4 regions of the Paenarthrobacter ilicis genome follow, and region 2 is predicted to be linked to each of the others. Evidence: predicted binding sites of a transcription regulator. Region 2 holds the regulator's gene; each other region holds the start of a gene.

Region 1 (3,333 bases), 1.0 Mb from region 2:
CTGCTCCATGAGCCCGCCTCGCGTCGTGCGCCAACGAGCATTCCCAGGGCGAAGGAGATCAGCGGGATGGTCATGGCGTACCAGAGGTTGATCACCACGTCCGGCGTGCGGCAGACAAAGCCGGTGGCAGTGCCGAACGCGGCGTACACCACAAAGGCGCCCATGAGGGCTTGCCAGAGCTGGTCCGTGTAGGAGGCCCGCGCGAGCCTGCGACCGGCTCGCCAGGCAAGCAGGAACGGAATGAGCGTCAGGCCCAGCGGATGCAGGGACAACAAACCGGACCCGGGCTGGGCCGCGGTTCCGATGTCCACGTGGGCCAAGGCCAGCGGAACACCATGAATCAGCAGCCATGCCTGACCGCCGAGCCTGGCAAGAGTGTCAACATTGTGGTCCTGGAAACCGTCGGTGGCCCACACCCCCACCAGCGGCAACACCACAACAAGGGCCGAAATGAACGCCGACTGAGCCGCTTCCAAACCGCCCTGCAGCCAAAGGGGCATGGGGAGGCCACGGTTTCCGGTCTGATCAGCGCGCAGTTTCATCGTGATCTATCGTGCCACGGTGGCTGGCCCCCATCCGGCAGGCGCCCCTGAAATACCGCGAATTCCTGCGCTTTTTCGCGTGGCCCGCCGTAAGATGGGAGGTGTTCTTCGCGGGCGCCCAGCGCCCCCAACAGATGCTGAAAGACCCGGAAACAAAACCGAAGCCGGGAACTAGGAGCGGCCAATGAACAGGTGTCACAACTTTTAACAGAAAGTCGTACTAGCCGCTGGTGCAGCCACCCATGGATCTTTTCCCAGGCTGCACCAGCCTTCTGTTTGGCTAGAGCTTTCTGTTTGGCTAGAGCTGCGGCCCGTAGATGAATTCCTTGGCGTGATGCACAGCCTTCTTGAAAGCGTCGTTGCGGAGAGAAACCTGTTCCTGCGACCCACCGGCCTTGGGCTCAAGGAACGTGGTGGGTCCGGGTCGGAGCATCCAGATGTCGCCTGCGGGTGGGAGGTAGAAGACGCCGAACGAACGGTGCTCTGGATCGTCTGTCCAAATAGGAACCACCGCTACTGCGGCGCCAGTATCCGGATTGATCCATTGGGCTCTGGGCATTGGCTGTTCGAGAACCTCTGGATCCAGGAACGGCGCGGTTCCTCTCCCCCAACGTTTCTCGAAGCGCTCGTAGAACGCGGGAATAATGTGGCCGTCGTAAGGGTGCCATGCGCTCATGAATGACTCCTCGGGGTGCGGGTGTGGTGAGACGACGGGGCCCAACGTGGCGGGCCAAAGGACAGGGGCGGCAGCTCCGAATTGCCTGCTGCGGGCTTGGGCGCTGAGTGGAAGCGAACTTTCACAGGTGTTCCGGCAGCCCGGGCGGGCAAGCCGGAGCACGCACGATCGTACGCCGCCCGCTTCCTCGGATCCGACAAAACCACGTATGCCTCCATGATGGCGTGCAGTTCCTGGACGTCGGCCGCTGAGGTGGTGCCGCCGTCGTCGGCCCCTTGGCGTGTGTCCGGGTGCAGGGCCCGCAGCAGAGAGCGGTAGGCGCGGCTGATCTCCCGGGAGGTCGCGTCGGGGGCTACGTGCAAGGTGGCGTAGTGGTCAGGTTGATCGGTCACTGGAGGTTCCGAAAGAGGTGGATTGGGAGATGGCCCCCGGCCGGTGAACTTGTCCCCGGCGGAGGCCATCGGTTGCGGGAGGCCGCAGTTATGCGTTGATCTCTTGCCTGGATTCGTTGGACGAAATTTCGATGCGGCGTGGCTTCGCCTTCTCGGCGACGGGGATGCGGAGGGTGAGCACGCCCGCGTCGTAGCTTGCCTTGACGCCATCGGTATCCAGGGTGTCGCCCAGGATGAGTTGGCGACTGAAGACGCCTTGGGGCCGTTCGGCTGCGATCAGCTCCACGTTGTCACCCGCGGGCGACTTCCGTTCGGCCTTGACCGTGAGGACATTGCGTTCCACGTCGAGGTCCACGGAATCAGGACTTACTCCCGGCAAATCGAATGCGACGACAAACTCCTCGCCCTCCTGCCATGCGTCCATCGGCATGCCGGCGGGGCGTGCTGTTGTGCCAAAAACCTGTTGTGCGAGCCTGTCGAAATCGCGGAACGGGTCAGTGCGCATCAGCATGGTGTTCTCACTCCTTTGGTTGTGATGCTGATTTTCTTGTTCTCACCAGCCCGTTGGATCTGTCATGGCTGGTATAGATTTTTTATAGCACTGGTGAGAGAGTAGTGCAAGCGGGTTTTCAGAAGATTTTCGGGAGGAGTTCCATGGCTGATTCGGCAGAGGATCACGACGGCGGACTGGGCACCGGCGCTTCCGACGGAGGCACCGTTTCGGGTCAGAACCGGGACGGCATGGGCGTCTACGCGATTTCCGTCGCGGCCGAACTCGTTGGAACGGGGCAACAAAACATCCGGCAATACGAACGAAAGGGACTGCTCAACCCCGGCCGCACCGATGGTGGAACCCGGCGCTACAGCGACAACGACCTCGCTACGCTGCGACGAATCGGGACACTCCTGGAAGAAGGGTTGAACCTGGCCGGCGTGAAACTCGTGCTGGAGTTGGAAGCACGGAACCGGGGGCTCACGGAAGACAACCGAGGGTTGGCGGAGGACAACAAGGGACTCCGGGCGGACAACCGTGGGCTGCGGAAGGATCTGCGGGATGCGCGGGGTGGGGGCTGATAGTGCAGAACCGCAATGAAACAAAAGCAGCGACGCTGCCAGCAGCAACTTAGTTGTCGGTTCCATCAATTACAGTATGAGACGAAGTAACCGATCGCATTAGCGCGTACAAATATGGGGGAAAAATGCTACGGACGGCGGAGAACGTCTCGCTCTATCATCAGCCGGGATTCTGGACGGGAAAAGGTCCCGCCATCCTGACAGTTGGTCGAAATTCCTACCGTCTGAGCAAGTTTTCAAAGCAGGAGTTCGCCGATATTCAGGTTCGGCAGATGAACCAACCCGTCGCCATCACGTCGATCGGTGAGCGCAGGTACTGGCAATTTCAACATAGGTTCTACTGGGAAAATGAGGGGCTTAGATCTGGGGAAATACGCGCCCTCCTGGTAGTCAAGAACCAGCGTCGTCAGCAACAGATCGACCGAGCCCAAGCCACAGTCGCAATGGGAGCCCAGCCTCGGGGAGCTTCCGCACGGCGGGCTATTCCCGACGACGTGAAACAGTACGTCTGGACTCGCGATGAGGGCCAATGCCGTGCCTGCGGTTCTACCGGAGAACTCCAATATGACCACGTGATCCCCATATCGATGGGTGGGAGTAACAACGTTGAAAACCTGCAAATTCTCTGCGGGCCGTGCAACCGTCGCAA
Region 2 (3,333 bases):
CAGGTGCGCCATGGTACTGGGGCCGCCCTGCGGCGCTGCCCGGTTCTTCAGGAGCGTTCTCTGCCACGGTGTCTTCCTTTTGCTGTAAAGATGCTGCTGTATTGCTGTCCCAGAATACCGGCATAAGGGCACAGCGCCGGACCACTCCCCGGTGGTTCGCCGGTTGGACCTTGGAAATGGGCGTCAGGGGGCGGTGAGGAAATCGATGACTTCCTCAACGCGCCCCAACAGTGATGCTTCCAGGTCCGCATAGCTGCGTACCGCGCCAAGCAGCCGCTGCCAGCCCAGACCGATGTCCTCTGCGGTCTCGTGTGGCCACCCGAAGGCGCGCAAAATCCCGGTCTTCCAGTCGACTCCGCGGGGAACCGTTGGCCACTGCTCGATGCCCAGGACCTTGGGTTTGATGGCCTGCCACACATCCACGTAGGGGTGGCCCACAATGAGGACGTTGCCTGCCGCTCCGGGGTAGGTCATGGCATCTGCGGCGATTCGCGATTCCTTGGAACCCGGGACAAGGTGGTCCACCAGGATTCCCAAGCGCCTGCTGGGGCCGGGGTTGAATTCCGCGATGGCCGACTTGAGGTCATCCACGCCGTGCAGGGGTTCCACCACGATGCCCTCCACGCGAAGGTCATCACCCCACACCTTCTCCACGAGCTCGGCATCGTGTTTGCCTTCCACCCAGACGCGGCTGGCCTTTGCCACCTGGGCGCGCTGCCCGTGGACCCTGACGGACCCCGAGGCGGTCCGTCCCGGCGTCGTAGCGGACGCGGCGGTCCGCGGCGCGGGAGGCATCAGCCGGATGGCCTGGCCCTCCAGGAGGAACCCGAAGCCCAGCTGGAATGACTTGGACTTGCCCCGGCGATCCTCCAGGCTGACGATGTGCATGCCCCCGGTTTTCTCCACCCGGGTGACTTCGCCCACCCAGCCTGATTGGACGTCTTCCAGGACCATCCCCCGCTGGACCGGCACTTCGGGAAGCTGTTGCTTGGCAGGGGCGGTCAGATCCCGGGGACCCCAGTCATTGAAAGCCAAAATGCTTCCTCTTTCTGCTGGCTGAATGTGGGCGGTTTCAATGCTAGCAACGAGGGTGGCCCATAATAGACTGTTAGCACTTGGGCATGTTGAGTGCTAAGACCTGGGATCCAGCCGCGGTCCCGCAGCGATGGGCCGGATGGCCCACGGCAGTTTGTCAGGAGGTGGATCGATGAGTGAGCCGCGCAAGTTGGAAGTACTGCGTGCCATTGTTGAGGACTACGTTCATTCCCGGGAGCCTGTTGGATCCAAGGCCCTCGTGGAGCGCCACCACCTTGGTGTTTCAAGCGCCACCATCCGGAATGACATGGCCGTGCTGGAAGAGGAAGGCCTCATCGCCGCGCCCCACACCAGCGCCGGTCGGATTCCCACGGACAAGGGTTATCGCCTCTTCGTGGACCGCATTTCCCAAGTGAAGCCACTGTCGGCCGCCGAACGACGCGCCATCCACTCATTGCTGGAAGGCCCGGATGACCTGGATGACGTACTGGAGCGGACCGTCAGGCTGCTGTCGCAACTGACCAACCAAGTCGCCGTCGTGCAGTATCCGCAAGCCAGCCGTGCCGTGGTCCGCCATGTCGAATTCGTACTGCTGGCCCCTCGGCAAGTCCTGTTGGTCCTGATCGCCGATACCGGCAGCGTTGGCCAGAAAGTCATCGACGCCGGCAGCGAAGTGGCCAATGAAGCCCTGATGATGCTGAGGTCGCGTTTCCTCGGGAGCATCGCGGGAACCCAGCTGGACCTTTTGCCGCAGGTTCTGCCCTCTGTTGTGGCCTTGTGCAAACCCGAGCTTCGAGGCTTGGCGCAAACCCTGGCCAATGGCCTCCAGTCACTGAGCGACAACAGCCGGGAAGAAAGAATTTTGATGGCCGGAACGGCCAACCTGGCCAGGTCCAACGTGGATTTCCCGTTGAGCATTGGGCCGGTTCTTGAAGCACTTGAGGAACAAGTAGTCATGCTTCGGTTGTTGTCCGATATGGGCGATGACCCTCGAGGCGTGACAGTGAGCATTGGCCGGGAGAATCCGTACGACGGGTTGGCCGAGGCTTCGGTAGTGGCTACGGGCTATGGATCCGGTGCGAAGGTAGGCATTCTGGGTCCCACCCGCATGGACTATCCCACCACCATGGCCGCGGTGCGCGCTGTTGCCCGCTACCTGTCCCGCATTCTGGGCGGCTAGATCCCGGCCTGAAAATTATCCGCAGTACAACAAGGAAGAGATACCGACTTTGAGCAGCCACTATGACGTTTTGGGAGTCTCGCCGGAAGCCACCGGGGAAGAGATCAAAAAGGCGTACCGCAAGTTGGCGCGCAAGCTCCACCCGGATGTCAATCCCGGCGAGGATGTTGCCGAGCAATTCAAGGCCGTCACACATGCCTACGAGGTATTGTCGGACCCCCAGAAACGCCGGGTGTACGACGCCACAGGCAACGAAAACGGAACCGAGAATGGTTTCGGAGGCGGCTACGCAGGTCAGGGCTTCGCATTCCAGGACATTTTCGACACCTTCTTCGGCGGCGGCGGTGGCCAGGGGGCACCGGCCTCGCGGGTACGCCGCGGCCAGGATGCGCTGATCAGCGTCCGCATCGACCTCAAGGATGCCGTCTTCGGCGTCAACAAGAAGCTCGAAGTGGACACTGCCGTGGTGTGCCCCACCTGTGACGGCAGCTGCTGCCGCCCGGGAACGCATCCCGAACGCTGTGACATCTGCGGTGGCAGCGGCCAGGTCCAGCGTGCCGTGCGTTCCATCCTGGGACAGGTCATGACCACCGCTCCTTGTGGTTCCTGTGAAGGCTTCGGCACTGTGATCAAGGACCCCTGTAACGAATGCAGCGGCCAGGGACGCATCCGCAGTCGTCGTTCACTGACCATCAAGGTTCCCGCGGGCGTTGCCACCGGCACGCGCATCCAGTTGTCAGGCCAGGGCGAAGCCGGTCCTGCCGGTGGTCCTGCAGGCGACCTTTACGTTGAGATCCGCGTTAACAACGATTCCATGTTCATGCGTGAAGGTGACGATCTGCATGCCACGCTGAGCGTGCCCATGACGGCAGCCGCGCTGGGAACAGAACTGCAGCTGGATACTTTCGACGGCGCCCAGGGCATTGACGTCAAATCAGGCACGCAGTCAGGTGAAGTCATCACCCTGCGTGGGCTCGGTGTGACGCACCTCCGGGGCTACGGCCGCGGAGACCTTAAAGTGCACCTGCACGTGGAGACGCCCAGCAAGCTGGACGCCGCCCAGGAGGAGCTGCTCCAGCAACTGGCCAAGTTGCGCGGTGAGCAGTTCACCGAGGGAA
Region 3 (3,333 bases), 650 kb from region 2:
GGAGCAATTCGTCCTGTACACGGGCGTGCGTCCCACGGCCGATCAGGTACGCGAAGCCTCGGAATTCTCGCGTCGCTGACTGTTGGTGGTGCTGACGTCTAGGCAGTGACCGGTTCCACCACAACAGCCACTCTGTCCTCACCGATCCTGGTGAGGACCAGGGTGGCTGTTTTTGTCCCCAGGGACTTGTCCGGTTTGGCGGGCAGGAGCTGCTTGCGGAGTTCCTCGGGGGTGACCGCTGTGCCGCGCTTTTTGATGTCCAGCACCGTGATTCCGTTGCTCTTGACCCAGGCCTTGAGCGCTTTGACGTTGTACGGCATGACGTCCAGCACTTTGTAGGCGCGGGCAAACGGGGTGTCGTGCAGCTCCGGGGCGCAGATGTAGGCGATGTGTTCGTCCACCAGGTGCCCGTCCAGCCTCTGCGCGACGTCGGCCACCAGGCCTGCGCGGATTACCGCCCCATCGGGTTCGTACAGGTAGCCGGTGACCGGCCCGACGTCGGCTGCCGGACCGCCGTCGAAATTCTCGCCGCTGGTGATTTCCGCGGCGCCCTGGCTGCCGATCACCAAGGCGGCGCGCCGGACTCCGGGGCGTGCCACCGCGTTGAACCAGAGGGTCACTTCCGTGACGTCGCCGCCCACCGACACCCATTGGGCCTCGCAGTTCGCGGGAACGGAGTCGTGCGGCATGCCGGGCCCCATCTTGACCCCCACAGCCCGTCCGGTGGCGGCGACTTGCTCCACGAAGGACAACGGTGGTGAAAAGGCCTCGGGATCCCAGATCCTGGTGGTGCCGGAGGTGGACGTGGTGCGGCGGGCCGGATCCATCCACACGCCGTCGATGCCCTCCAAGTCCACTGCGGTGGCATCGGAGTGGAGCACCTTGGCGTGCGGGAACGGCATGAGGTTGATGGTGGCACAAGCAGCGGTAGTCTCATCCATGTCCACGGCGGTGACCGGGATGTCCATGGAGGCCATGGCCAGGGAGTCGGCGCCCAACCCGCAGCCAAGGTCGGCCACGTGGGTGACGCCGGCGTTGGCGAAGCGCTCGGCGTGGCGGGCAGCTACGTTCAGGCGCGTGGCCTGCTCAAGACCTGCTTTGGTGAAGAGCATGTGGTGGGCAAAATCGCCGAACTTGGCTTCGGCCCGGGTCCGCAACCGGGACTGGGTGAGCACTGCTGCCACCAGGTCCGGGGAGTGGCCGGCCTTGCGGAGCTCGGCGTTGATGCGGAACGCGTCCTCATCCTTGTAAGGGCCCAATGAGCCCAGCAACTCCCACCCTTCGGTGCTGAGAAGGGGTGCAATGTTTTCCTGGGGTGCGTTGGGCATGCGTTCAAGACTAACGCCGTCCGTTATGAAAGTGTGACTCGCTGATCAGCCGGATAGGGTTGTTTTCATGGAAGACAACGCAGCCCCACAGCAGTCCCTCATCACCAGATACGCCCGGCCGGCACTCATCGCCGGGGTGGTGGTTGCCGTGGTGTGCATCGCCCTGCTGATCATTATCTTTGCGTTGGACTCCTTCAATTCAGCCGCCTATTCCGTGACGGGCAAAAGCGTCAATGACGCCACCGAGGAAGCCCGGGAAATCCGTGAAACCTACAGCGGGGCACGCCTCGGAGGGACCATTGCACTGGTGGTCTCCGGCGTGGTTGCCCTGGCAGCCGCGGTCCTCTTGTACCGCAACCGCAGATCCGCCCGGATGGAGGACGGGGACGACGGGGAAGATCTGGGTCTTGAGGACCTCAGGGGCCAGTAGGGTCCGTTCACCCATGACGAAATGCTGGCACTCACCTTGACCGAGTGCTAACGCTTACATAGAGTCGTATTAGCACTCTCCCCCGGAGGGTGCTAACCACGCCAAGCGTCTTCCGGCACCGCGACGACGGATGCACGCTCCGGCACCCCAGTTCTTAGTCCATGAATCAGCTCATGAAAAGGAGAGTCCGAGTGTCGGTCTCGATTAAGCCTCTTGAGGATCGTATTGTTGTTCGCCCGCTCGAAGCAGAGCAGACCACGGCTTCCGGCCTGGTCATTCCGGACTCCGCACAGGAGAAGCCGCAGGAAGGCGAAGTTGTTGCAATCGGCCCCGGCCGCTTCGATGACAACGGAAACCGCGTACCGGTTGACGTAGCTGTTGGCGACGTCGTCATCTACTCCAAGTACGGTGGAACCGAAGTCAAGACCGGCGGCAACGAGTACCTCGTTCTGTCCGCCCGCGACGTCCTTGCGATCGTCGTAAAGTAACTTCCCGGAGCCCCGCACCGCCGTCGCGTTGGAATTATTCCAGCCGTCAGCGGTGCGGGTTTTCTGTCTTGAAAGGACACAACCATGGCAAAGCAGCTTGCTTTTAACGATGCTGCCCGCCGGTCTCTTGAGGCCGGTATCGACAAGCTCGCCAACACTGTCAAGGTGACGCTTGGCCCGCGCGGCCGCAACGTCGTGCTGGACAAGAAGTGGGGCGCTCCCACGATCACCAACGACGGCGTCACCATTGCACGCGAAGTTGAGCTTGATGACCCCTACGAGAACCTTGGTGCACAGCTGGCCAAGGAAGTAGCTACCAAGACCAACGATGTTGCCGGCGACGGCACCACCACGGCCACCGTCCTTGCCCAGGCACTGGTCAAGGAAGGCCTGCGCAACGTTGCAGCAGGTGCGGCTCCCGGCGAGATCAAGCGCGGCATTGAGGTTGCGGTTGAAGCTGTGGCTGCCCGCCTCCTGGAGAACGCCCGCGAAGTCGAAGGCACCCAGGTTGCCAACGTTGCCGCCATCTCCGCGCAGAGCGACGAGGTTGGCGAACTGCTGGCCGAAGCGTTCGGCAAGGTAGGCAAAGACGGTGTCATCACCATCGAAGAATCCTCCACCACCCAGACCGAACTGGTGCTCACCGAGGGCATGCAGTTCGACAAGGGCTACTTGTCTCCGTACTTCGTCACCGACGCAGAGCGCCAGGAAGCCGTCCTTGAAGACGCCCTGATCCTGATCAACCAGGGCAAGATCTCCTCTCTGCAGGACTTCCTGCCGCTGCTGGAGAAGGCATTGCAGGCCAACAAGCCGCTCTTCATCATTGCTGAAGACATCGAAGGCGAAGCCCTGTCCACGCTGATCGTCAACCGCATCCGCGGCACCCTCAACGTTGTTGCCGTCAAGGCTCCGGGCTTCGGCGACCGCCGCAAGGCCATGCTCCAGGACATCGCCACGCTCACGGGAGCCCAGGTTGTTTCCCCTGACCTGGGCCTCACGCTGGACAGCGTTGGCCTCGAGGTGCTGGGTACTGCCCGCCGCATCACGGTCACCAAGGACAACACCACCATTGTTGACGGTGCCGGTT
Region 4 (3,333 bases), 1.2 Mb from region 2:
CTGGCACGCTCGTCAGCGGCCTCGTTGAGGGGGTGTCCGGCGTGGCCTTTGACCCACTCAAACTTGTACTTGCGGCCTGCCACGGCTTGATCGATGTCCTTAAGCAAATCGACGTTGAGCACAGCCTTGCCGTCCGCCTTGCGCCAGCCCTTGCGTTTCCACCCGGACATCCACTTGGTGATGCAGTTGATGACGTATTGGCTGTCGCACAGGATCAGCAAGTCTTCATCGGCTACGTGCGCCGTGGACCGGAACAGGTCCAACACGGCCATCAGCTCGCCCTGGTTGTTGGTGCCGTGGGGCCAACCTCCCGCTCGCCAGCAGGAATCGTCAACGTACCAGGCCCAACCGGCCGGCCCAGGATTACCGAGGGCGGACCCATCGGCGGCAGCAATAATCGTCATGCCTTTAATCCTGCCAGAAGCCACCGACACTCTTTCGCCGACGTCGCGGGAAGCGTGCCAAAACGCCGGACCGGGGCGACTGATTCGCAGCGTTCCCGCGATTTCGTGGCCGCGAGAGGGCGCTCATGCAAACGGCGGCCCCCACCGTGAGGTGGGGACCGCCGTCGTGTGCTCTGAAACGCCAGGTTCAGCAGAAGGTGGCTTAGAAGCCGCCCATGCCGCCCATGTCGTCGCCGCCCGGAGCCGGAGCGTTCTTCTCAGGCTTGTCAGCAACTACGGCCTCGGTGGTCAGGAACAGACCAGCGATGGAAGCAGCGTTCTGGAGAGCCGAGCGGGTGACCTTTACGGGGTCGTTGACGCCGGCAGCCAGCAGGTCTTCGTACTCGCCCGTGGCAGCGTTCAAGCCGTGGCCGGCAGGCAAGCCGCGGACCTTGTCCACAACAACGCCCGGTTCGAGGCCGGCGTTGAAAGCGATCTGCTTGAGCGGAGCGTCAATGGCTACCTTGACGATGTTGGCACCGGTTGCCTCGTCACCCTGGAGGGTGAGGTTGGCGAATGCCTTGGCGCCGGCCTGGATGAGGGCTACGCCACCACCGGCAACGATGCCCTCTTCAACTGCAGCCTTGGCGTTGCGGACTGCGTCCTCAATGCGGTGCTTGCGTTCCTTGAGCTCAACTTCGGTAGCGGCACCGGCCTTGATGACTGCAACGCCGCCGGCCAGCTTGGCCAGACGTTCCTGCAGCTTCTCGCGGTCGTAGTCGGAATCGGAGTTCTCGATCTCGGCGCGGATCTGGGCTACGCGACCAGCGATGGCGTCGGCGTCGCCGGCACCTTCAACAATGGTGGTCTCGTCCTTGGTGACAACAACCTTGCGGGCGGTGCCAAGGAGCTCCAGTCCGGCGTTTTCGAGCTTGAGGCCAACTTCTTCGGAGATGACCTGGCCACCGGTGAGGATGGCAATGTCGGCAAGCTGTGCCTTGCGGCGGTCGCCGAAGCCCGGAGCCTTGACGGCAACGGACTTGAAGGTGCCGCGGATCTTGTTGACGATCAGGGTGGCCAGAGCCTCGCCCTCGATGTCTTCAGCGATGATCAGCAGCGGCTTGTTGGACTGCATGACCTTCTCCAGAACCGTGACGAGTTCCTTCACGTTGGAGATCTTGGAGTTGACGATCAGGATGTACGGATCTTCAAGAACCGTTTCCTGGCGCTCTGCATCGGTAACGAAGTAAGCGGAGATGTAGCCCTTGTCGAAGCGCATGCCTTCGGTGAGCTCGAGCTCCAGGCCGAAGGTGTTGGACTCCTCGACCGTGATGACGCCTTCCTTGCCAACCTTGTCCAGGGCTTCGGCGATGAGGCTGCCGATTTCCGGGTCACCAGCGGAGATGGACGCCGTAGCGGCGATCTGCTCTTTGGTTTCGATTTCCTTGGCAGAGCTCAGCAGTTCGCTGATGACTGCCTCAACAGCCTTCTCGATGCCGCGCTTGAGGGACAGCGGGTCGGCGCCGGCGGCAACGTTGCGCAGGCCTTCCTTGACCAGTGCCTGGGCGAGAACCGTTGCGGTGGTGGTACCGTCGCCAGCGACGTCATCCGTCTTCTTGGCAACTTCCTTGACCAGCTCAGCGCCGATCTTCTCGTAAGGATCGTCCAGCTCGATCTCCTTGGCGATGGAAACGCCATCGTTGGTGATCGTGGGGGCGCCCCACTTCTTTTCGAGGACGACGTTGCGTCCACGCGGGCCGAGGGTGACCTTGACGGCGTCTGCGAGGATGTTCAAACCCCGCTCGAGGCCGCGGCGTGCCTCTTCATCAAATGCAATGATCTTGGCCATAACGGCGGTAGTCCTTTCGGGACAGTCGTTAAGAAGGTACCTGGCGGTGCGGTGCCCGCGACGGACGGCCCGTAGCCCGCGGCCTATGTACGCCCCGCGCTCCGAACCTCACCACACCAAGGTTTTTCTTGATCCTCCATGAGCCCAACCAACCAAGCGGTCCAGCGAGTGCCGGGCCGGACTTAGCAGTCGAACCGTAGGAGTGCTAAATCAATAATTAGCACTCACCCGTGGAGAGTGCAAGCAGGAATGCCTCTTCAGGAGACAAAACAAGGGGGTTTCAGCCAATAGCTGAGAGCAACCTTCCGGGGCCTGGCAGTTCAGGCTGCGCGGACGCCTTCGGCCTGCGGCCCCTTCTGGCCCTCGCCCACTTCGAATTCAACCCGCTGCCCTTCTTCGAGGGCCCGGAAGCCGTCCATCTGAATGGCGGACCAGTGTACAAAAACGTCGTCGCCGGATTCATCCACAGTGATGAAGCCGTAGCCCTTTTCGGCGTTGAACCATTTGACGGTTCCCAATGCCATGATGTCCACACTTTCGCAGTAGAAAAACCGGTAGCCGGGATCGCCGTACCGGAATCAATCCACTGTAACCACAGTCACTCTGCCAGTGGTGGCCGAAGAGCGGGATTGCATGACTTTGTTATTGAGGCTTAACCCAGTTGGGTCCGGGCCTGGGCTGAAAGAGTTACTGGTACCCCGGGCCTGCCACGACAACCAGCGGCTGCTGGATGTCGGTGGACTCAACGATTGTCTGGATGCGGAGCAAGGTTCCCAGGGCTTCTGCGTTGGCCTTCTGGGCAGGTGCATTGTAGAAAATCACGGATGTCTGCTGCGGCAATCCGCCCCAGTTTCCCACCGTGCTCAGCGTCCAGCCGTCACCCTGGACCAATCCGGCAACCCTGCCGGCCAGGCCGGCAGTACCGGCACCGTTGTAGACGGCCACGGGTGTTGCTTTGTCCACGTTGGCGGCCGAGGGGGTCGCGGACGGAACATCCGACGGCGACGTGCCCGGCGTCGGTTCGCCTGAAGCGACCGGCGGCGTCCCGGTATCGGTGGGCTGCGCTGATGGTGCCGTTTCCGTCTGCTGGGGTGCCGGCGT

Evidence for each region. Region 2 encodes HrcA, which represses chaperone genes, less so after heat shock. Its sites were predicted from a motif close to TTNGCACTCGNNNNNNNCGAGTGCNAA; they were not measured.
Region 1: a site for HrcA is predicted at 2,206-2,232, ahead of JOE60_RS05130 (Hsp20/alpha crystallin family protein). Genes of this name have one in related genera too.
Region 3: a site for HrcA is predicted at 1,783-1,809, ahead of groES (co-chaperone GroES). Genes of this name have one in related genera too.
Region 4: a site for HrcA is predicted at 2,415-2,441, ahead of groL (chaperonin GroEL). Genes of this name have one in related genera too.

Annotation. Positions count from the first base shown of each region.
Region 1 is NZ_JAFBCD010000001.1:1,096,867-1,100,199, reverse strand. It holds gene JOE60_RS05145 (cell division protein PerM) at 1-542, opposite strand, end outside; gene JOE60_RS05140 (hypothetical protein) at 841-1,218, opposite strand; gene JOE60_RS05135 (J domain-containing protein) at 1,215-1,610, opposite strand; gene JOE60_RS05130 (Hsp20/alpha crystallin family protein) at 1,699-2,121, opposite strand; gene JOE60_RS05125 (MerR family transcriptional regulator) at 2,352-2,684, shown strand; gene JOE60_RS18575 (HNH endonuclease) at 2,810-3,333, shown strand, end outside.
Region 2 is NZ_JAFBCD010000001.1:2,144,452-2,147,784, reverse strand. It holds gene JOE60_RS09770 (DUF4870 domain-containing protein) at 1-67, opposite strand, end outside; gene JOE60_RS09765 (DUF3097 domain-containing protein) at 184-1,035, opposite strand; gene hrcA (heat-inducible transcriptional repressor HrcA) at 1,208-2,215, shown strand; gene dnaJ (molecular chaperone DnaJ) at 2,265-3,333, shown strand, end outside.
Region 3 is NZ_JAFBCD010000001.1:2,794,966-2,798,298, reverse strand. It holds gene JOE60_RS12745 (shikimate 5-dehydrogenase) at 1-79, shown strand, start outside; gene JOE60_RS12740 (class I SAM-dependent methyltransferase) at 99-1,328, opposite strand; gene JOE60_RS12735 (hypothetical protein) at 1,396-1,758, shown strand; gene groES (co-chaperone GroES) at 1,950-2,246, shown strand; gene groL (chaperonin GroEL) at 2,331-3,333, shown strand, end outside.
Region 4 is NZ_JAFBCD010000001.1:929,953-933,285, reverse strand. It holds gene JOE60_RS04420 (ribonuclease HI family protein) at 1-404, opposite strand, end outside; gene groL (chaperonin GroEL) at 607-2,232, opposite strand; gene JOE60_RS04410 (cold-shock protein) at 2,553-2,756, opposite strand; gene JOE60_RS04405 (LytR C-terminal domain-containing protein) at 2,920-3,333, opposite strand, start outside.